3 regions of the Mycobacterium novum genome follow, and region 2 is predicted to be linked to each of the others. Evidence: riboswitches for the same ligand, from Rfam matches in the RefSeq annotation. Region 2 holds a riboswitch; each other region holds the start of a gene.
What was found. A riboswitch is a leader RNA that binds a small molecule or an ion and turns the genes downstream of it on or off. The one in region 2 is predicted to bind magnesium.
Positions count from the first base shown of each region.

Region 1: it holds a riboswitch for magnesium, as region 2 does, so the genes downstream of both, G6N19_RS20615 (PPE family protein) here and G6N19_RS07080 (Rv1535 family protein) in region 2, are expected to answer to the same signal.
Region 3: it holds a riboswitch for magnesium, as region 2 does, so the genes downstream of both, G6N19_RS09715 (PE family protein) here and G6N19_RS07080 (Rv1535 family protein) in region 2, are expected to answer to the same signal.

Region 1 covers NZ_AP022562.1:4,375,142-4,382,372, reverse strand. Annotated here, with positions in the region: gene G6N19_RS20625 (PPE family protein) at 1-850, shown strand, start outside; gene G6N19_RS21660 (PPE family protein) at 856-2,214, shown strand; M-box (ykoK) riboswitch at 2,340-2,525, shown strand; gene G6N19_RS20615 (PPE family protein) at 2,959-4,164, shown strand; gene G6N19_RS20610 (MgtC/SapB family protein) at 4,184-4,897, shown strand; gene G6N19_RS20605 (sterol desaturase family protein) at 4,943-5,842, shown strand; gene G6N19_RS20600 (LysM peptidoglycan-binding domain-containing protein) at 5,956-6,516, shown strand; gene G6N19_RS20595 (Rv1815 family serine proteinase) at 6,654-7,231, shown strand, end outside.
Region 2 covers NZ_AP022562.1:1,535,109-1,542,339, forward strand. Annotated here, with positions in the region: gene G6N19_RS07060 (exodeoxyribonuclease III) at 1-327, shown strand, start outside; gene G6N19_RS07065 (hypothetical protein) at 418-918, shown strand; gene G6N19_RS07070 (cation-translocating P-type ATPase) at 929-5,467, shown strand; gene G6N19_RS07075 (hypothetical protein) at 5,464-5,739, shown strand; gene G6N19_RS07080 (Rv1535 family protein) at 5,781-5,984, opposite strand; M-box (ykoK) riboswitch at 6,216-6,399, opposite strand; gene G6N19_RS07085 (MFS transporter) at 6,470-7,231, opposite strand, start outside.
Region 3 covers NZ_AP022562.1:2,089,367-2,096,597, reverse strand. Annotated here, with positions in the region: gene G6N19_RS09730 (LLM class F420-dependent oxidoreductase) at 1-764, opposite strand, end outside; gene G6N19_RS09725 (SDR family NAD(P)-dependent oxidoreductase) at 877-1,710, shown strand; gene G6N19_RS09720 (TetR family transcriptional regulator) at 1,691-2,281, shown strand; M-box (ykoK) riboswitch at 2,574-2,746, shown strand; gene G6N19_RS09715 (PE family protein) at 3,029-3,325, shown strand; gene G6N19_RS09710 (PPE family protein) at 3,344-4,552, shown strand; gene G6N19_RS09705 (hypothetical protein) at 4,592-5,242, opposite strand; gene G6N19_RS09700 (DUF1906 domain-containing protein) at 5,242-5,979, opposite strand; gene G6N19_RS09695 (LLM class F420-dependent oxidoreductase) at 6,081-7,001, opposite strand; gene G6N19_RS09690 (SDR family NAD(P)-dependent oxidoreductase) at 7,013-7,231, opposite strand, start outside.

The DNA of each region.
Region 1 (7,231 bases), 1.6 Mb from region 2:
CGCGCGCTCCGCAGCCGCGACGGCGGTGCAGCCGTTCACCTCGCCGCCAACGGTGGTGGCCGGCCCATCGGGCGGACAGAACGCTGCGGTCACACCGGCCGACACGGGCGGTGTGCACAACCAACTGTCCCAACTGCTCAACGCGATACCGCAGGCGTTGCGCGGACTCTCCGGGTCCGGCGGCACGCAGGCCGCACCGGTCGACGTGCTGGGTTCGGCGCAGAGCACCGACCCGGTGTCGCAGGGCGCCTCCTACCTTGAGACACTGGCCCGCACGGTCCTGCCCGCCAACGACACCAACATCTCGGTGCTCTACGGCATGGGGCAGTATGCGCGCAACCTCAACACCGATCTGGACATCTCACAGGCCACCGGCGGACGGGCCGGGTTCGGTTCGGGCACAACGGCGTTGGGTGTCGTTGAATCGGGCGGCGGAGTGCGGCCGGCGGTGGCCGCGAGCGCCGGGAACGCAGGCGTGGTCGGCAAACTCGCGGTCCCGCCGGCCTGGGCCGAGTCGGTGCCGGAGGCCACGACGACAGCGGCGGTACCCACCGCGGCACCGGCCGCCGCCGCAGCGGCACCGGAAGGACACGGTGCGGGCATGGCTGCCGCCGCGATGACGGCCGGGCGGGCCGGTCGGCGAAGCCGTGCCAAGCGGGCGGGCGCGCAGGGCGAGCGGATCGGCGACCGGTTCACCGAGGCGGGAGAGGTGCGGCACTGGCACGTCGAGCCGGGCGGGCTCAAGAGTCTGCTGGGCGAGGTGGCCGGACAGCCCGGGGTCCACGAGATCTACTTCGACACCGAGGCGCAGGTTCCGCCGGACACCGGGTCGCCACGGGGCCGGAGGTGAGGGGAATGGATTTTGCCGCGCTGCCGCCGGAGGTCAACTCCGGACGGCTGTATGCCGGCCCGGGCTCCGGGCCGATGCTGGCCGCCGCGGCCGCGTGGGCGCGGCTGGCCGCCGAAACCGGTTCGGCTGCCGGGGTTTACCGATCGGTGCTATCGGGCTTGACCGGCCAGTGGTGGCTGGGGCCGGCGTCGGAGTCGATGGCCGCCGCCGTGGCACCCTACCTGGCTTGGCTCGACTCCACCGCAGCCCTGGCCGAGCAGGCTGCCGCCCGGGCCACCGCGGCCGCGGCGGCCTTCGACGAAGCCTTCGCCGCCGTCGCGCCACCGCCGATGATCGCGGCGAACCGCAGCGCGCAGGCGACGCTCGTCGCGTCGAATGTGCTCGGGCAGAACAGCGCGGCGATCGCGTCGCTCGACGTCGAGTACGCGCAACTGTGGGTCCAGGACGCGCTGGCGATGTACAGCTATGCCGCCAAGTCGGCCGCCGCGACCGCATTGACCCCGTTCGCCGAACCACCGCCCACCACCGACCCCGCGCGGCAGGGTGGGCAGGCGGCGGCGGTCGCCGCTGCCACCGCCGCCAGCGGGCACGCTGAGCTGTCGCGGTTGATCACCGCCATTCCTCAGGCGCTGAACGGGCTTGCTCCGGCGGCGGCGGTTGCGGCAGCCTCGACGCAGCCGGCGCAGACCACCACGGCGCTGTCACTGGCCCAGATCGCTTCCTACATCGAGGTGCTGCCGAAGAGCATCGTGCCGTTCAACGCCGCGATCAAGACCGTGCTTTACGGCATGGTCCAGTACTCCCGTAATCTCAACATCGACCTGGACATCGCCGCGGCAACCGGCGGGCAAGCCGGATTCGGCTCCGGCGCAACGTCGTTGGTCGCAACGGAACTGCCGCAACCGGTCGGCGCCGGGCCGGTATCGGCCGGTGCCGGCGGCCCGGGCAGGATCGGCCGGCTCAGCGTTCCGCCGAACTGGGTGACGACCGCCCCGGTGGCCAAGATGGCCGCAGCGGCGTTGCCCGGCGCCGCCGCGGCGGCAGCGCCGGCCGCTGCGGTCGCCGGAGCGCAGATCCCCACGGGGGTCTTCGGCGACATCGCGCTGGCGAGCCTGGCCGCGCGGGCGCTCACCGGCGCCGCACCGCGAAGCCGCCCCGCCGCCGCGATGAACGGCCACGCGCAGAGCCGACTGGAACGCCTGGTCACCGAGTTGGCCGGCACCACCGATGTGCAGCACTGGCACGTTGACCCCAGTCGCCTCGACAGCCTGCTCGAGGAACTCGCCGAGCAACCCGGCGTGCATGCGGTGCACGTCAATCCCGACGGGCAGAATAACGCCGGGCCGGGTCGGCAGCCCGGCTGAAGCCCGTGCGATTTCTGCCCGACAGCAGGCGATTTGGCCACCGAAGCGGACTATTGGCCCGCGAGCCGCTGCCGTCGCGCGGTGTCTGATTGACCCTGCCAGTTAGCTGGTGCATTATGGTGAGGCAAGCACCTCGTTAGGTGAGGCGTCTGCACGGATATAGGCCACTGACCCCGAACGTCGAAAGACGCCCCGGGTCAGGACAGCTCCTCCCGGATTAAGGGTTGAGCCCAAGTGGCTTCCGGACCTGCGTTGCATGCGCAGGCAGGACACGCCGTGCAGTGCCGAAGCTCTGACGAGAGGGGTGCGAAAGTCCGGCTGTCGCCGGGCGTCCCCACCTCTGTGTGCATACGTGCAGGCACCCGCGCGTGCCCAGGCCGAGAGGAGGTGAGAGCGACATTGAGTCCGAGTGATAGTTCCTATCCGAGATCGATGTTCGTCTCGCTCGATCTCGGTACTGCTTTCACCATCTGATTCGCACCGGCGCTGAATTCGTCATCTGGCGTGCTTCCGTCAGCGGAACACGTCAGGCTTCGGCATGTCGGCGAAAATGCTTGTCAGCTCGAACTTTCCGTCGAGCAGCGATTTCGTCGACGCGCCCGGCTCCGGTATGTCGCCATGACCGGCTAACCCGATTCGTGCCTCCGGCCAGCTGCGGACGCAACGCGTATCGGGATATCGACGTGCCTGCACACCCGCGCAACACCAGACTCTCTCAACCACCAGTCAATTAGGAGCAATGCCATGGACTTCGGAGCATTCCCGCCGGAATTCAACTCGGCTCGTATCTACACCGGCCCCGGCTCGGGACCGCTGATGGCCGCCGCGGCGGCGTGGGACAAGTTGGCCGCCGAACTCGCTTCGGCCGAGGCCGCCTACCAGTCGGTCATCAACGGGCTCATCAGCGAGGGCTGGATGGGGCCGGCCTCCAACGCGATGGCCGCCGCGGCCGCGCCCTACGCGGCGTGGATGGGCACCACCGCGGTCCGGGCGGAACAGGCTGCCGCCCAGGCGAAGGCGGCAGCCGCGGCGTTCGACGCGGCGTACGCGATGACGGTGGCGCCGCCGCTGGTCGTCGCCAACCGCTCACAGCTCGCGACCCTGGTGGCCACCAACGTCCTGGGCCAGAACACCGGGGCGATCGCCGCGACGGAGGCGCGTTACGGCCAGATGTGGGCCCAGGACGCTGCGGCGATGTACGGCTACGCGGCGTCGTCGGCGGTGGCCACCAAGGTGACGCCGTTCAACTCACCGCACGAGGTCGCCGACCCGTCGTCGCAGGCGGTCCAGCAGGCCGCGGTTGCCCAGGCCGCTGGTAACGCGGCCTCGTCGAATGCGCAATCCACACTGTCGCAAGCGATTACCAACACGCCGCAGACGCTGCAGACCCTCGCCGCGCCGGTGCAGCCGCCGGTCACGGGGGGCGAGGGGATCAGCACGGGTGACCTGAGCAACGCGATGACCAACTTGATGAGCAGCTCGTTCAGCCCGATGGGCGCGGCCGGGATCTCCAACTTCGCCGCCGACATGGCGGTGGTGCGTGGTGCTGCCATCGCCGCGGGTGACCCGCTGGGCTTGGGCGCCATCGACCCGTTCACGCCGATGCTCGGCGGGCTCGGGCTGGGCGGCGGACTCGGCCACGGAATGCACGGCCTGGGCGCCGGATTGGGGGGTCTGGGCACTGCCTCGGCGACAATGGGGCAGGCGTCCACGGTCGGCGCGCTGTCGGTGCCGCAGTCGTGGGCGGCGTCCATCCCGGCTACCGCAGCTCCCGGCAGCGCCGTGGCCGCCACCGGCTGGACCGTTGCCGCACACGCGCCGGAGGCCGGCGCGGCCGGTATGCCGGGCGTGCCGCTGGCCGGCGCCGGGCAGGGCCGCAACTACGGATTCGCCGCGCCGCGGTACGGCTTCAAGCCGACGGTCATGGCTCGGCCGGTGGTCGCCGGATAGCTGTGACATCGTTGGGACCATGCAGACGCTGAGCGTCGCCGAGTTCACGCTGCGGCTGGCCGTCGGGCTGGGCTGCGGCGCGCTGATCGGGCTGGAACGGCAGTGGCGGGCACGGATGGCCGGGTTGCGCACCAATGCGCTGGTGGCGGCCGGGGCGACACTGTTCGTGCTCTACTCGGTTTCCGCCGGTGACACCAGTTCCACCCGGGTCGCCTCCTATGTGGTGTCCGGGGTGGGATTCCTCGGCGGCGGGGTGATCCTGCGGGAGGGGTTCAACGTTCGCGGCCTGAACACCGCGGCGACCCTGTGGTGCTCGGCGGCCGTCGGGGTGCTGGCGGCCGCCGGCGACGTGCTGTTCGCGGTGATCGGCACCGGCGCGATCGTCGGCACCCACCTGTTGCTGCGACCGCTGGGCCGGCTCATCGACCGTGATCAGCACATCGAGGAGGACGAGCCGCAGTCGCCGTACCAGGTGCAGGTGGTCTGCCGGCCCAAGTCCGAGAAGTACCTGCGGGCCCAGATCGTGCAGCACACCGCCGGCAACGACCTGGTGCTGCGGGGGATCCACACCGGCCCGGCCGGCGACGACAACATGACCCTGACCGCCACGATGTTGTCGGATAACCGGGCGCCGGAACGGCTCGAGCGCCTGGTCGGCGAGCTCTCGCTGCAGCCGGGCGTCTATGCGGTGCAGTGGCACGCCGAGGGGCAGGCGGCCCTGTCGCCGGAGTGACCGTCGCCGGGCCGATCTAGGCTGTTGGCACTGGAGGTGAGCGCGGTGGATGGGATCGCTGGCATGTGGTCGGTGTTGCCGGGCCCGATGCGTGACCCGGTGCTGTTCGCCATCCCGTTCTTCCTGCTGCTGCTGACGCTGGAATGGACGGCGGCCCGCAAGCTCGCAGACCTTGAACGCGGCTCCTACCGCGCCAGGGACGCCTGGACCAGCATCTCCATGGGATTGGTGTCGGTGGCCACCACCGCCGGCTGGAAGTTCCTCGCGCTGCTCGGCTACGCGGCGATCTACACCTATCTGGCGCCGTGGCACCTGTCGCCGCGGCAGTGGTACACCTGGGTGATCGCCATCCTGGGCGTGGACCTGCTGTATTACACCTACCATCGCATCGCGCACCGGGTGCGGCTGATCTGGGCGACCCACCAGGCGCACCATTCCAGCCAGTACTACAACCTGGCCACCGCACTGCGACAGAAGTGGAACAACAGCGGCGAGGTCCTGCTGTGGATCCCGTTGCCGCTGTTTGGTATTCCGCCCTGGATGGTGTTCGCCGCATTCTCGGTGAATCTGATCTACCAGTTCTGGGTGCACACCGAGCGGATCGACAAGCTGCCGCGTGTAATCGAGTTCATCTTCAACACCCCCTCGCACCACCGGGTGCACCACGGGATGGATCAGGAGTATCTGGACAAGAACTACGGCGGGATCCTGATCGTCTGGGACCGGCTGTTCGGCAGCTTCGCGCCCGAGCGGTTTCGGCCGCACTACGGGCTGACCAAGCAGGTCGACACCTTCAACATCGTCAAACTGCAGATCCACGAATACGCCTCGATCATCGCCGATGTGCGCGCCGCGAGGAGCTGGCGCGATCGGCTCGGCTACGTTTTCGGGCCGCCCGGATGGCAACCCGCATCGTCGCGGGCTTCGGCGGCACTGCGGCAATGATGGGACGCACCGACCGGTGTTCGCATAGGCTTGCGACGTCGCATCCGAGCGACAACGCCCCGGCGCCTTCGGCCGCGGCGTGCCGATGAGAAGGGAACAACGTGGCACAGAGCTTGGGAGACACGCTCACCGCAGGGAAGAAGCTCGTCAAGGGCGAGTCGCTGACCTCTAAGAACGGGGCGTACACCCTGACACTGCAGGACGACGGCAACCTGGTGCTGGCGGCGCGGGGCAAGGCGATCTGGGCATCCGGTACCAACGGCAAGGACGTGGTGCGCGCCGAGGTGCAGACCGACGGCAACTTCGTGCTGTACACCGCGGACAAGCCCATCTGGCACACCGACACCAAGGGCAAGAAGGACGTCAAGCTGGTCCTGCAGGACGACCGCAACCTGGTGCTCTACGCCGCCGACGGCGCGGCCTGGTCGACCAAGACCGAGACCGACGCCCCGCCGCCCGAGGAGCCCAAGGCTGAAGAGGCCCCCGCTGAAGCGGCCCCCGCAGAGCCGGCCGCACCCGCGGCACGCAAGTACACCGTGGTCTCCGGTGACACGCTGTTCGCCATCGCCGAGCGGTTCTACGGTGACGGCAACAAGTACCCGCAGATCGCGGAGGCCAGCGGTATCGCCAACCCGGACTTGATCCACCCCGGTCAGGAGTTGACCATCCCCTGATCGCCGCTGACGGCCGACGCGGCGGCCCGGAGCCCACAACGGGGCCGGGCCGTCGCGTTGCGCCGGTGATCACGGTGGTCGAATCCCGGCCGGACTGACCGGCCTCAACGATCGGAGTCGAGACGGTGCGCGGGCGCATTGTGCGGTTGCTGGCGGTGGGTGTTGCGGTCGGGGCGACGGTCGCGTCCCCGGCGGTCGGTACCGCGCGCGCCGATCGGGTGTTGGTGTTTCCCGGGATGGAGATTCACCAGGACACCCACGTGTGCACACTCGGCTACGTCGACCCCGTCATGCGTGTCGCCTTCACCGCCGGCCACTGCCGGGGGAGCGGCCCCGTCACCGACCGGGCCGGAAACGTGATCGGCACCCTGGCGACCTTCCGCGACAACACCCCCAACGGTGCGACCGTCAACACCGATCAGGTGATCGCCGACTACGAGGCGATCGTGCTTGCCGACGATGTCGACAGCAACGACATCCTGCCCGGCGGCCTGCGACTCGAGGCCGGTCCGGACGACATCGTGGCGCCGGGAGACCCGGTCTGCCACTTCGGTATCGTCACCGGAGAGACCTGCGGAACCGTCGAGCGGGTCAACAACGGATGGTTCACGATGACCCACGGCGTTCAAAGCCAACAGGGCGACTCCGGTGGCCCGGTGTATGTGATCCGCGGCCCCGGCTCCGCCCGGATCGTCGGGTTGTTCAACAGCGTGTG
Region 2 (7,231 bases):
GTGTGGAGCATGGAGTTCTTCGACGGCGCGACCCACGTCTCGGAGCCCGAGCGCCGGGCGTTTCACGCGCTGACCGAGGCGCAGTACCTCGACGTGGTGCGACCGTTCACGCCGGGCCCCGGTGTCTACACCTATTGGGACTACACCCAACTACGGTTCCCCAAGAAGCAGGGCATGCGAATCGACTTCATCCTGGGCTCGCCCGCGCTGGCCACCCGCGTAGCGCACGCCGAGATCGTCCGGGAGGAACGCAAGGGCAAGTCGCCCAGCGATCACGCGCCGGTGCTGGTGGATATCCAGCCGGCTCCGAAACCTCGGGTTATATGAATTCGTTGTGGATTCCGCGGGTTCACCCGAAATTCGCATAGGATGGATCGGGTTAACCAATTTGCCTCGTTTGAAGGGCAGGGAATACCCATGAACGCCGTCGCAGGGACGGTACGGAAGGTGGCCGGAGCGGCGACTCGCGCGGCGACCATGACAACCGAGGCGGCCGGCGCAGTCGGCGGGGCCGCACTCAACGGGGTAATCGGTGGCTTGAAGGGGGCGGCGAGCGGCGCGCAGCGCGGCCTGAGCACCGGCAGCCACTCGACCCCCGCGGCCGCACTGACCCTGGGCGCCCTCGGCGTCACCGGATTGGTCGAGTGGCCACTGCTGGTGGCGGTGGGCGGCACCGCCCTGGTGCTCAAGCAGCTGAACCGCTCCGATAACGGCGCGCCGCCGGCGCAGCCTTCGGCGAAGTCGTCGACGAAGGCGCCGGCCGCTTCGACCGCGACGGCCCGGCCGTTGAAGTCGGTGAAGTCAGCGAAGTCGACGAAGCCGTCGGGCTCGTCGACCACGCGGCGCAGCTCGCAGCCGAAGAAGGCGGCAGCGCGACCGGCCCGTAGCGGCAGCAGCAGCGCTCGCGCGCGCCACTGAACGGGCCCGCGTGGATTTAGGTCGTGCCGTCAGGCACTCTCTTCCGCTGCGCGCGGCAAACTTCGGTGTCCAGCTGACCTCCGCATTGGTCGACGCGTCTGTTCAGACCGCGACCGGCATCGCGGGCGCTGCCCTGCCGAGTGGCGATAACGGCTGGGCGTTGTCCCGGCGGTGCTTCCGCGGCGAGGGCCGGGCCTGGGTCGAGGTGCGCGGACTCGATGGGCCGGCCGGGGACGAGCTGGCGACTGCCGTGCTCAGCGCGGCCCGGGCATTGCCTGGGGTCACCTCGGTCCGCTTGAATCACCCACTGTCCCGGCTGGTGGTCGGGCTGGACCCTGACGCCGGCGGCGACGGCGTCTCGTTGCGTGAACTGTGCCGGGTGGTCAGCGACACCGAGGCCCGGCACCGTCGGGTTCATGCGGCGGTCCCAGCTTCGCCTCTCCTTCGTCGAGCCTCGCTGAACCGCCGGCCGGCCCGGCGCGGACGCCTACCGGCCACCCTGCCCGGCGATGGCATGACGCAGGCGCTGCGCGCCCTCACCCTCGGCGCCAACGTCGCCGGCCTGGGCATGGCGACGGTCGGCCGGCTGTTGCGGTTGCCGGTGCTGCCGCTGGGCTTGGAGGCCGGCGTCGTCGTCGTCGACTACCAGCCGCGGCTGCGGCGACTGCTCGAGGACAGCATCGGCAAACAGGCGACCGACGCCCTGTTGTCGCTGGCCGGCGCGGGCGTGCACACGCTCAACCAGGCGCCCACCGCGCTGGCGGTGGACCTGTCGGTGGAGGCGATGCGCGCCGGCGAAGAACGTGCCGCCGAGCGCGCCTGGCGCCGCCGGGAACCGGAGCTCGCCGACTACGCCGACCATCCGCCGGTGCTGATCCCACCACGGCCGGTTCCCCGGCCGCCGGGTCCGGTCGAACGCCACCTGAGCCGCAGCGCCTTGATGCAGGCGATCGGAGCAGGGGTGATCGGCGCCGCGACCGGCAGCCCCGACCTCGCCGGCACCGCCGCCGCGGTGGCCGCACCCAAGGGCACCCGCGCCGCACGCGAGTCGTTCGCCGCCACCTTCGGACGCGGACTGGCCAACCAGCACGGCGCGGTGGTGCTGCGCCCGAGCAGTCTGCGTGAGCTCGACCGGGTAGACACCGTGGTCATCGACCCGCGGGTGCTGTGCGGCAAAACCCTGCGGGTGATGCAGGTGCGCGGCGCCGACGACGAACTGCGGGCGGTGTGGGCACAGGCCCAGGACCGGCTGGATGACGCCGGACTCGAACCGGGCTGGCACCGGATCGGTCAGCGCCCCGGGGTGCAAGCCTCGTTCCAGCCCGCACTGCTGCCACTGGCCGCCGCAGTGGTGACCGAGGCCCGACACGCCGACGTCGAGGTGGTCACCGTCGAAGCCGAGGCGCTCGGCGAGTTGCGGCCGATCTTCGACGACATCCGCCCGCTCGACGGTGCGGCGGTGGACGAGGCGCTGACCGCCGCGGTGACCGCTTACCAGGCCGACGGTCATGACGTCGCGGTGCTGTCGACGGCGGCCGTCGGGGCCCTGGCCGCGGCTGACGTGGCGCTGGGCGTGCTGCCGGGGCAGGAGGGCGCCCCGCCGTGGTGCGCCGATGTGTTGCTGAGCGACCTGGGCGCGGCGTGGCGGGTATTGCACGCTTTGCCGGCGGCGCGATCCGCGAGCCGCCGTGGCGTCGAGATCGCCACCGGTGCGTCGACATTGGGCGCGCTGTTGATGCTGCCGGGAGTGCGCGGCCAGGGACCGGGCCCGGTGACCACCGGCGCGGCGGCCGGCGCACTGTCCGGCTACTGGCTGGCCAGGCGCGCCGTGGACGCCCCGATGCCACGCCCGGCGGCGGTGCACGAGTGGCATGCCATGTCGGTGGACCAGGTGCGCGCGATGCTGCCGCCGCCCGAGCCGGAGATCCCGGCCGGGGACCAACACGCCCCTGCTGCGGCAGCCGCGCTGGCGGCGGTCGACCTGGCCCGTCGCGGCGCCCAGCGCGGCGCACCGCCGCGGATGATCTGGCAGTTCGCGCAGGCAGTCCGCAGCGAGCTGTCCGACCCGATCACGCCGGTGCTGGCGCTGGGAGCCGCCGCCAGCGCGGTGCTCGGTTCACCGGTCGACGCGGTACTGGTCGGCTCGGTGCTGGGCGGCAACGCGATGCTGGCGGCCGCGCAGCGCCTGGTGGCCGAGCGGCGGCTCAATGTGCTGTTGAACGAACAGGTTCCGCCGGCACGCCGGCTGCTGCCCGATGGCGGCTACTGCGAGGTCCCCGCCGAGGAGTTGCGTCTCGGTGACGTGATCGAGGTGCGGGCGCACGAGGTGGTGCCCGCCGACGGTCGCTTGATCGACGCCGACGATCTCGAGGTCGACGAGTCGTCGCTGACCGGCGAGTCGCTGTCGGTGGTCAAGCAGGTCGAGGCCACGCCGGGAGCGGACCTGGCCGAGCGCGAATGCATGATCTATGCGGGCACCACGGTCATCACCGGTACCGCCCTGGCGCTGGTGACCGCGGTGGGTGCCGACACCTACAGTCGCCGCGCCGCCGACCTGGTCGCCGGCGAGCAGTCGGCGGTCGGATTGCAGCACCAGCTGAGCCTGCTGACCAGCAAGGCCTGGCGGATCAGCCTGGCCGGGGGCACCCTGGTGACCGGTTTGGGCGTGCTCCGGCGGATCGGGTTGCGACAGTCGGTGGCCTCCGGCATCGCCATCGCCGTCGCGGCGATCCCGGAGGGCCTGCCGCTGGTGGCCACCCTGGCGCAGCAGGCGTCCGCCAGGCGGCTGACCAAATCCGGTGTGCTGGTTCGGGTGCCGCGCTCGGTGGAGGCGCTCGGCCGCGTCGACGTGGTGTGCTTCGACAAGACCGGGACGCTGAGCCAGAACCGGCTGCGGGTGACACAGCTGACACCGGCGCCGGGGTACAGCACCGATGAGGTGCTGGCGTTCGCGGCGCAGGCCGCCCCGGCCACCAACGGCCGGCAGGTGCACGCCACCGATGCCGCGATCATCGAAGCCGCGACGGCTGCCGGCGTGGTGGATCCCGATCGCGGCGAGGTCGCCCATCTGCCGTTCCGGTCCGGCCGCAGCTACTCGGCGACGATCGTCGGCGCCGAGTTGACCGTCAAGGGTGCGCCGGAGGTTGTCGGGCCCGCCTGCGGCGGGGACCCGGCGATCCGCAAGACGGTGCTGGGTATGGCCGGCGAGGGGCTGCGGGTGATCGCCGTCGCCCGGCGGGAACTCTCCGCCGCGCAGGTCACCGCCCTGGGTGAGGATCCGGATCCGGAGGACATCGGCCAGTTCTGCGGCGACGGGCTGACGTTCGTCGGGTTGATCGGTATCGCCGACACACCCCGGCCGGAGGCCGCCGCCCTGCTGGCCGACCTGGACCGCTGGCAGATCCCGGTGCGGCTCATCACCGGCGACCACCCGGTCACCGCCACCGCGATCGCCCGGGAGCTCGGCCTACAGATCAGCGCCGATCAGGTGATCAGCGGCGCGGAGTGGGATGCGTTGTCCCGCAAGGGCCAGGAAGTCGCGGTAGCCGAGCGGGTGGTGTTCGCCCGGATGTCACCGGAGAACAAGGTGCAGATCGTGCAGACCCTGGAGCGCACCGGCAAGGTGTCGGCGATGGTCGGTGACGGCGCCAACGATGCCGCGGCCATCCGCGCCGCCACCGTCGGGATCGCGGTCGTCGCCCACGGCAGCGAGGCCGCCAGCACCGCCGCCGACGTGGTATTGCTCGATGGCCGGATCCACACCCTGCTCGACGCGTTGGACGAGGGCCGGGAACTGTGGCAGCGGGTGCAGGCAGCGGTCGGGGTGCTGCTGGGCGGCAACGCCGGCGAGGTGGCGTTCGCGATCATCGGCAGCGCGCTTACCGGGCGCTCACCGCTCAACGCCCGCCAGCTGCTGCTGGTGAACATGCTCACCGACGCACTGCCGGCGACCGCGCTGGCGGTCAGTGAACTGAACGACTCGGCGGCCGCCACGGCGCGTGGCCCGGATCCCGACGCGCTGTGGCGCGCGGTGGCGGTGCGCGGGGTGACGACCGCGTCGGCCGCGGTGGGCGCCTGGACGCTGGCCTCGATGACCGGCCGCCAACAGCGGGCCTCCACGGTCGCGCTGGTGTCGCTGGTCGCCGCCCAGCTGGGCCAGACGCTGCTGGACTCGCATGACCCGCTGGTGGTGGCGACCGCGGTCGGCTCGCTCGCCGCAATGGGGACGTTGATCTCCATTCCGGGCGTCAGCCAGCTGCTGGGCTGCACCCCGCTGGGTCCGCTGGGCTGGGCTCAGGCGCTGGGGGCGGCGACGGTCGCCACCGCCGGCGCGGCCGTGGTGCCGAGGCTGCTGTCCGGCTTGCAGGAGTCAGCCGACAAGCCCACCCAGTTCATGGTGCCCGTGCCGCGCCAGCCGGACGGCACCCCGACCTCCGACGGCCACTCCGCGCCACGGCTGCGGCTTGTGCACAATGGGGACACCGGCTCTCGCCGCGGAACGGCCGCGGCCCGATCATCCGGCGACCCGTCGCCACCAGGAGGCTCATGATGGCGGACAAGACGCGGCGCAGCGCATCCCAGCGGGAAGCGGTGGCCCACATCCGGGATGCCGAGGGCTTCGCGGTGGAATTGCCGCTGTTCGGCAAGGTGACGGTGCCGCGACCCGAGCAGCTGGCCTACTACGGCGGGCTGGCGCTGCTGGCCGCGTTCGAGATCATCGACTGGCCGGTAGCCGCTGCGGTGGCTGCCGGCCACATTCTGGCCAACAACCACCGCAGCGAGGTACTCGAGCAACTCGGCGAGGCCTTGGAGGACGCCTAGCAGACGCCTAGCGAAGACGTCTGTCCGCGGCCTCGGTCGACTCAGTGGTCGACGGTCAGCACCCCGACGCGCCACAAGAGTGCATACATCTGGTGCAGGGGACCACTGAGCAGCCGGGTGGCCATGTCGACCACCGGGTCTGAGGCGGGCGCAGCCGGTGCACCCCGGCGGGTGTCCACCTTCTTCGCCGTGCTGATGGCACGCGGGGCCGGCGCCTGGATGTCGGTGTAGGCGATTGCAACCATGATGATGGCCTCCTAGTCGCGTAACGCCGCTACGCGCTCAGCTGGAGGCCGGAATCGGGGCTCAACTGGAGGCGGTATGCGACCGTTCGGATGGGGACGGAACAGAAGTCAGATATCGGCTCGGACTATCACCGGAACTCATGCGTCCCTCACCTCCTCTCGGTCGCGGGCACGCGTCGGCGTGCCGGTTTCACCGCAGGCTTTGGAGGCAGCTCCGACGACTGTCGGAAGACCGCACCCCTCTCGTCAGAGCTTCGACACTGCACGGCGTGTCCCGCCCGCTCAGATCCGCGAGCCGGAAGCCACTTGGGCTCAACCCTTAAGCCGGGAGGAGCTGTCCTGACCCGGGGCGTCTTTCGACGTTCGGGGTCAGTGGCCTGTGTCCGTGCAGACGCCTCACCTAACGAGGTGCTTGCATGGTCCATAGTGCATCAGGAATGCGCCCGGGTCAATTCAACTCACCCACCGGTTTCCACACGGTTCGGTCACGACCCGGCAGCATCGTCGAGGTGCACCGTCACCCGGGTTCCGCGGGCGCCCGGGGCGCTGTCGGACCACTTCACCGGCTCGCCGGCGTAACGCCCCGGCGCCGCCCACGACGTCAGCGCACCGAGCACCATCATCACCGCCGCGGCGGCGAACACCACCGCCAACCCGGTATGGAACGGCCCGGAGATCAGTTGCGGGAAGAAGCTGTGCCCGGTCAACATCTGGGCGTCGACACCGGGATGGTCCAGCGCACCGGAGGGCCCCAGCAGTTCGCCGATCGGGTTGTAACCCAGAAACGCCGCGAACAGGCTGCCCACCGGCGGGGTGTTGGCCACCTGTTCGGCGACCTCGGCGGGCACTCCCCGCTGCTGCAACCCCGCACCCATCGCCTCCGGCAGCGTGTTTGCCAGGCCGATCACCATGAGGGAGAAGAAGATACCGATCGACAACGACGTGCCGGCGTTGAAGAACGTGGCCCGCACACCCGAGGCGGCACCGCGCTGCGCGGCCGGGACGCTGGACATGACCACGGCAGTGTTGGGCGCGGTGAAGATCCCGCCGCCGAGTCCGTTGAGGAAGACCAGCGCCGCGAAGATCCGATAGTCGAAGTCGACCGGAAGCAGCACCAGCGCCACAAACGTCACCGCCATCAGCGCCATCCCACCGACGGCGAACGGGCGGGCGCCGTGCCGGTCGGACAGCGACCCGGCCACCGGACCGGCCAACAGGAAGCCCACCGTCATCGGCAGCAGGTAGAT
Region 3 (7,231 bases), 550 kb from region 2:
GTCGCCCCCGCTTCGGCCAGCCGCTCGATCTGGTCCGTGGCGTGTTGCGGGGCGCCGATCGGGTCCAGCGGCGGTGTCGCCAGCACGACGGCGAAGTCATCGGGAACATCGACGGAGCCGAGCATTTTCGCGATCTCGTCCACCGTCAGGCCGAACGGCGTCCAGCCGTCGCCCAGTTCGACCGCGCGCCGCAGCGAGCGCCTGGTTCGGCCACCCACCCAGATCGGCACCCGCGGCTGCACCGCGCACGGCTCCACGATCAGCGAGTCGTATCGGTAGTAGTCGCCGTGGTATGCCGGCCGGCTGGTCGACAACGACGCGCGCAGTGCCTTCATCGCGTCGTCGGCGCGGGCGCCGCGATCCTCCCAGGCGCAGCCGAGCAGGTCGAACTCCTCCCGCAGTGAACCGACGCCCACCCCGAGCGTCAGCCGACCGGCGCTGACCCGGTCGAGGGTGCCGTAGCGCTTGGCGATCTCCAGCGGGTGGTGGTAGCCGAGCACCAGCACAGAGGTGACCAGCCTGATCCGTCGGGTGCGTGCGGCGAGAAACGACAAGGTGGCCAACGGGTCCCAGTACGTCGCGCCGCGTACAGCCGCCACTTCGACGGGCACCGCGACGTGTTCCGAGCAGGTGAGGTGGGCGAATCCCAGGTCGTCGGCGGTCGCTCCGATCTCGGCGACGTCGTCGATTCCGCCGTCGGCTTCCCACTCGGACGCGGTACCGGGGATCTGGATCACCACCGGCGTGAACAGGCCGAGTCTCATCGACAGGCCCTGGCTTGGTCGTACCGCAATGGCTTCCTGCACTTTCGTTGCGCCTGGTGGCTGAGGTAGTCTTCAGAAAAACTGGAATCAATTTTAGTTATGGAGGCGGCGCGTGTCCAGCGGCGAGTGGCGGGGCCAGTACGGGCCCTGGGCCGTGATCGCGGGCGGTTCGGAGGGCGTCGGCGCGGAGTTCGCCCTACTGCTGGCCCGGGCCGGGATCAACCTAGTCCTGATCGCCCGCAAATCCGGGCCACTGCGCGACACCGCCGAACGCTGCCGCGAGTTGGGCGGGCAGGTCCGCGAGTTGGCCGTGGACCTGACCGATCCGGATGGCCGCGCGCAGATCTTCGCTGCCACATCCGATCTCGAGATCGGTCTGCTGATCTACAACGCGGGGGCCAACACCCACAGCGCAGAGTTCCTCGACGGCGACCTGGCGGCCTTCCAGCAGGTGATCGACCTGAACGTGACGGCTCCGCTGGCATTGATCCATCACTTCGCCGGCCCGATGCGTGCTCGCCGGCGCGGCGGCGTGCTGCTGGTCGGCTCGCTCACCGGCTACCAGGGCTCGGCGCGACACAGCGTGTACGGCGGCGTGAAGGCGTTCACCCGGATCTACGCCGAAGGCCTGTGGCTGGAGTTGCGCGAACACAACGTGCATGTGCTCGAACTGGTGCTCGGCGTCACCAGGACACCGGCCATGCAGCGGGTGGGGCTCAACTTCGATATCGCCGGGATGCCGGTGTCCGATCCGGCCGATGTCGCCCGCGAGGGACTGGCCCAGCTCCCCCACGGCCCGGTGCACGTCGTCTCGGCTCATGCCGGGAATCCCGCGCTGCGCGCCACGCTCGACCGGGCCGCAGCCGTGCTCGCGTCCCATCGGATGATGCAGAAGCTGCTCGGTGGCGCGCCCATCCCGGACCCCGATGCCCCGCCCACCGGTTGATCGCGAGCCGGCGACTCCCAGGACGGCCGCCCAACGACGGCGCTGCGAACGGATTCTCGCCACCGCCGCCCGACTCGGCGCCCGCGACGGGCTGGAGGCGGTCCGGATGCAGGCTGTGGCGGATCAATCCGGCGTTTCAATCACCACTGTCTATCGCTACTACCCGACGAAACATCACCTGTTCAGCGCGCTGCTGTTGCACTACACCCGATCCGTCACCCCGCCGGAGCCGGCGACCGGATGTCCGGCAGCCGATATCAGCGAACTCATGGCCGGCATCTGCCGGTCCATGCTCGCCCGCCCCCGGCTGGCCCGCGCGATGATCACTTCGGTCAATGCCCGGCGAGCCGAGTCCGGAGCGGCCGGCGACTTCAATCTGCGCGAGATCATCCTGTCGGTCGCCGGGATCACCCGCCCCGCATCGCAGGACGCCCAGCTCGCGCTGCTGGTCGAGCAGTGCGCCTACGGTGTCTTGTCGTGGGCGGTGATGGGTGAGACCACACCGGCGCAAGCCGAAACCGACATGCGCCGCGCGTGCGAACTGCTGCTGGCGCCCTGGCGCAAAACCTAGCTTGGTGTTACCGATGCATAGCGCACTTTCACACCGCGCACAGCGAGTTCTACGCGGACTCAACGGGGGCGCCTCTCCGCTCCGAGAGTCCGGCTCTTGCGAACCAGACTGATATCCAACGTATTTCGGCAAGCACTCCATGGGGCCAACGTCGGATTCGGCGAGGCACATCATTTTCACTACGAAATCCGGTGCCTTCCAGCGGGTTTCCATGCCCAGATTGGTCCGGCGCGACAGTCACGCCACGCCGGTCGAGTTGACTCCGCGCACTGTTGCTGCCAACATGGCGGCGAACGCACCTCGCTAGGTGAGGCGTCTGTACGGATACAGGCCACTGACCTCCAACGTCGAGAGACGCCCAGGGTCAGGACAGCTCTTCCCGGCTTAAGGGTTGAGCCCAAGTGGCTTCCGGCTTCTGGCCGGATACGGCGTGCAGTGCCGAAACTCTGACGAGAGGGGTGCCGGCCGGCGGTGTCGTCGGCCCGGCTCTCCCTGATGTGCATGCTGCGCCGGCATCCCCGTGTGCCCTGGCCGTGAGGAGGTGAGAGTGACATTGAGTCCGGACGATAGTCCTTATCCGAGTTCGACGACCACTTCGCTCGAACCCGTTCGCGGCGCCGCTTTCACTTTCTGACTCGGCTCGCGCCATACCGTACCCGCGCTCCCCGGCCACTGACCCGAGCGCGGTTTCCAGCGTGCGAATTTTGTGCCCTCGCAACGTTATTCGCTATTTCATAAGGAGTTTCGATGTCTTTTGTGTCTGCACTTCCCGAAGAACTCACCGCGACAGCGGCTGAACTGAGCAGCATCGGCAACGCGGTGGCTGCGCAGAACACGGCCGCCGTCGGGCCGACAACCGGGGTGGTTCCGGCGGCCGCCGACGAGGTCTCTGCACTGACCGCCGCTCAGTTTGCCAGGCATGCCCAGATGTACCAGGCGATCAGCAAGCGCGCCGCTGTGGTGCACGAGAGGTTCGTGATCATGCTGCAGCGCAACGCGCAGTCCTACGCAGCGACCGACGCCGCCAACGCCATCTCGATCTAGCGAAAGGGTTTACTGATAATGGATTACGGAGCAGTTCCCCCGGAAGTCAATTCCGCACGCATGTACGCCGGTCCGGGTGTCGATCCGATGCTGTCCGCTGCGGCGGCATGGAACCTGTTGGCGGCAGAATTACGTTCTGCAGCAATATCTTTCGAATGGTCTGTGGCGGGCCTGGTCAGCCAAGGTTGGTGGGGTCCCTCGGCGTCGGCGATGACCGCGGCCGCCGAGCCCTACATCAGCTGGATGAGCGTCACCGCCGAACAGGCGGAGCAGACCGCAGCGCAGGCCTACGCCGCCGCCGATGCCTACGCGTCGGCCTACGCCATGACGGTGCCGCCGCCGGCGATCGCAGCCAATCGAGTGATGTTGGCGGCATTGGTCAAGACCAACGCTCTGGGATTGAATACACCGGAGATTGCGGCGACCGAAGCCCGCTACGCGCAGATGTGGGCGCAGGACGCCGTTGCGATGTACAGCTACGCCGCCGCTGCCGCATCCGCCACCGAACTGGTTCCGTTCGCGGTAGCACCGGAGACCACCACTTCAGACGACGAGAGCAGTTCTGGCGCCCTCCCAGCCGACACCGGAGATGCGCACTCCCAGGTGCCCAGCGCATTGCGGAGCATGGCGTCGCCGGCAGAGGGCACGAGGCCGACGGACCCAGATTGGCATTGGACGAAGTTCTTCGACGGCCTCTTCGACGGAACCTGGGGCCACGACGACGGCTCGGGCCTGAACATCAACGCGCAGCTGTGGAACACGATCGCCGCAACCGGGATCTTCGACCCGGGCGGGAACCTCGAGGGCTTCGCGGGTCTGGCTACGCTCGGGTTTCTGGCCCGCGGCATGGAGGGCGGCACGGCCGCCCTCACCGGTGGCGGGCTCAGCTCCGCGCCAGGTATGACACTGGCGTCGGCCGAGACCGCCGGCCGCGCTGCCGGAGCTGCGGTCGGGGGCGCAGGCTCCCCGGTGTCGGCCGGAGTGGGCAGAGCGACCCTGGTCGGATCCTTGTCCGCGCCACCGAGCTGGGGAACGGCCGTCCCGGCGGCTGCGCCGAGTGCCGGAACAGCCAGCGGCTGGACGGTCGCCCCGGACAGCAGGTCGGTGACCGCCATGCCGCCTCCGATGCTCCCGAACGGTGGCGGACGTAGCGGCAGCTTCGGCCTCGGCACGCCGCGCTATGGCACCAAGCTCACCGTGATGCCGCGTCCAGTGGTGGTCGGGTAGGTACAGCGGCGCGGCTTGGGCGAGCCGAGGAGCCGACAGCTACGGCCTGCGTGGCATCCCCAGCGCGGTTCCCAGGATCCAGGCGAACAAGAACGCCGGCATGGCGGTGATCGAAAGCCCTTCCAGCGACAGCGGTCCGGTGCCGACGATGAACGCCAGCAGCAACAGCGGATGTACCGCGGCAGCGGCGACCGCGAGGTGGGCGGTGTATCGCGGCAGCACCCCGTGGACGTACACCGCGACCGCGAACGCCCCCAGTGCCACCACGGTGGGCAGACCGGACATGGCCAGCAGACCGAACGCCAGGTCGTAGAGCAGCGCGGCCGCTTCGGGGCTGTGGTATCGGTACAGCAGAATGTCGAACGCGGTGAACCCACTGAGCAGCAGGGTCACGCAGCCGATGAAGCCGGCGGCGAAGCACGGCGCAAGAACCGATCTCACCGGCAGCCGATCTCGCAGCAGTGTCCACACCGCTCCGCCGAACACCAGCCACAGCGTCACACCGACCGTGTTGAGCAGCATCGTCACGACCAGTCGATCGTGATGCTGGGTCGCCCACCAGGCCACCTCGGTGGCCAGCTTCTGGGTGCCGGGGAACGACCAGATCGGATACACCGCGAGCGTCACAACCGGGAGCGCGAAGCCGAGCATGCCGGACCATCGCGCCACCCGCGCCGCGTCCCATTCCATCAGCGCACCAGCTCCCACTGGCCGAAATCGGCCGCCAACACGTCGTCCACGTCGACGTGAATGTCGTCGATCAGGAAACCCGGGTCGGTTGCGGTGACCATCTCCCGCTGGAAGAGCACGGCAGCCGGTTCGCGTTCGCCGCCCGACCACGCCCGGGTCTGCCACGCCCACCGGTGGCCCGCACTGGTCGAGTGCCCGATGACATCGTCGGCGATCGCCCAGGAACACTGCCGAGCACCGCCGTAGATCCCGGTGCGCGCTGCCCCCAGCACCGAGTTGATGCCGCGAAACCACTGGACCGCGAGCTTCTTCCAGGTCTTGGCGTCGATGTCCTCATCGACGCTGAAGAAGATCGGCGCGCTCGGCGGACCCCCGGCGGCGGTGTGCAGCCGCAGCGCCGTGCGGGCGTCCGCGGCGCCCCCGTCGTAGCCGCGGGTGAAATCCGACGGCGAATCCGGCCAGCCCGGCTTGCCGAACTGGTAGCAGCTGACGATCTGCAGGCCCGCGGCGCGGAGCCGGTCGGCGTAGTCACGGGTGACGGGCTTGAAGTCGAAGGTGGCGCCGGGCCGCAGGTCCGAAACGTAGACCAGCGCCCCGGCGAAGCCGGCCGCCTTGATCCGCTCGGGCTCGACCAGCCGGTGGGCGAAATCGATGAGCTGCAGCCCCTCGGCCGCGGCCTTCGGCGCACCGGCTGTTGCCGCGAAGAACCCGGGGACCGCCAATGCCGGTGCCAGCAGCGCGCCGTACCGCAGGGCTTCGCGGCGGGAAACCGATCGCGTCACACCGGAAGGGTAGCCGCCGCCGGCGTTCGGCGCGCCACCAGCAGGCCGGCGCATCGCTAAACGTGCTTGATCACCGCTTCCCCGAACTGCACTATCGCCTCGATCGCGCGCCCAAGACTGTCGCCGGGAAGCGCGACCTGCACCCAGCTGACCCCGACGTCAGCGAGCCGGCCCAGGCCGTCCAGGTAGGCGCCCGCGTCGAAGTCGTCGTAGCCGAGCCGCCCGCCGGCGAGGTTGGAGAAGCAGATGTCGATGGCCGACCAGTCCCGGCCCGCGTGGTCGCAGCGGCGCTTCAGGTCATCGACTCCCGCCGCCAGCGCTTCGATGGAATCCATCGCGGCGGTGCGAGCCGTGCTGGCCAGGCCCGGCGGCGCAGCGAACGGCGCCCACCCGTCACCCCGGGTGGCGACCCGCTGCCGCGCCTTGCCGGTGTTGCCGCCGATCCAGATCGGCGGATGTGGGCTGCTGACCGGGCGCGGATGCGCGGTGACGCCCCTGGCATTGAAGTGACGGCCCTGAAACGACACGTCGTCACCGGTCCAGATCGCCCGGATGACGTCCAGGCTCTCCTCGACCAGGGCGGAGCGCTCCTCGAAATCTACGCCCAGCGCGGCGAATTCACCCTTGAGGTAGCCCACGCCCACCGCCAGGGTGAACCTGCCGCCGGAAAGCAGATCCAGCGTCGCACCCGATTTGGCGACCACGAACGGATTGCGGTAGGGCAGGACGACAACGTTCGGGATGAAGCGCAGCGTTCGGGTGTGCGCGGCGGCAAACCCCATCGCCACGAAGGGATCCAGGCTGTCGTGTCCGCCTGCATCGAGCCACCGCTGAGTCGGAGCGGGATGATCAGTGAAGCCCATCGCGCCGAAGCCGGCGGCTTCTGCGGCCCGCGCCACAGCGGTCACTCCTTGCGGGGAGACCAGTTCCGGGTCACACGGATGCGTGATGATCGGGTAGGTGAACGCGAACCGCATGCGGGTTCCTCTCATTCTGGTTTCGGCCGCGGCGGACCGAGTAGGTATTCGCCGGTGTCCGGGTGGTGATACCAGCCGCCTGCCGCGTGCGTCCCACCGTCGACGTGCAGCGTCTGGCCGGTGACGTAGGTACTCAGATCGCCGGCCAGAAACACCGCCGCACCCGCCATCTCATCGACGTGCCCGGGCCGTCCCATCGGGATCATGTAGCCGGCGTGAGCGAGCATCTC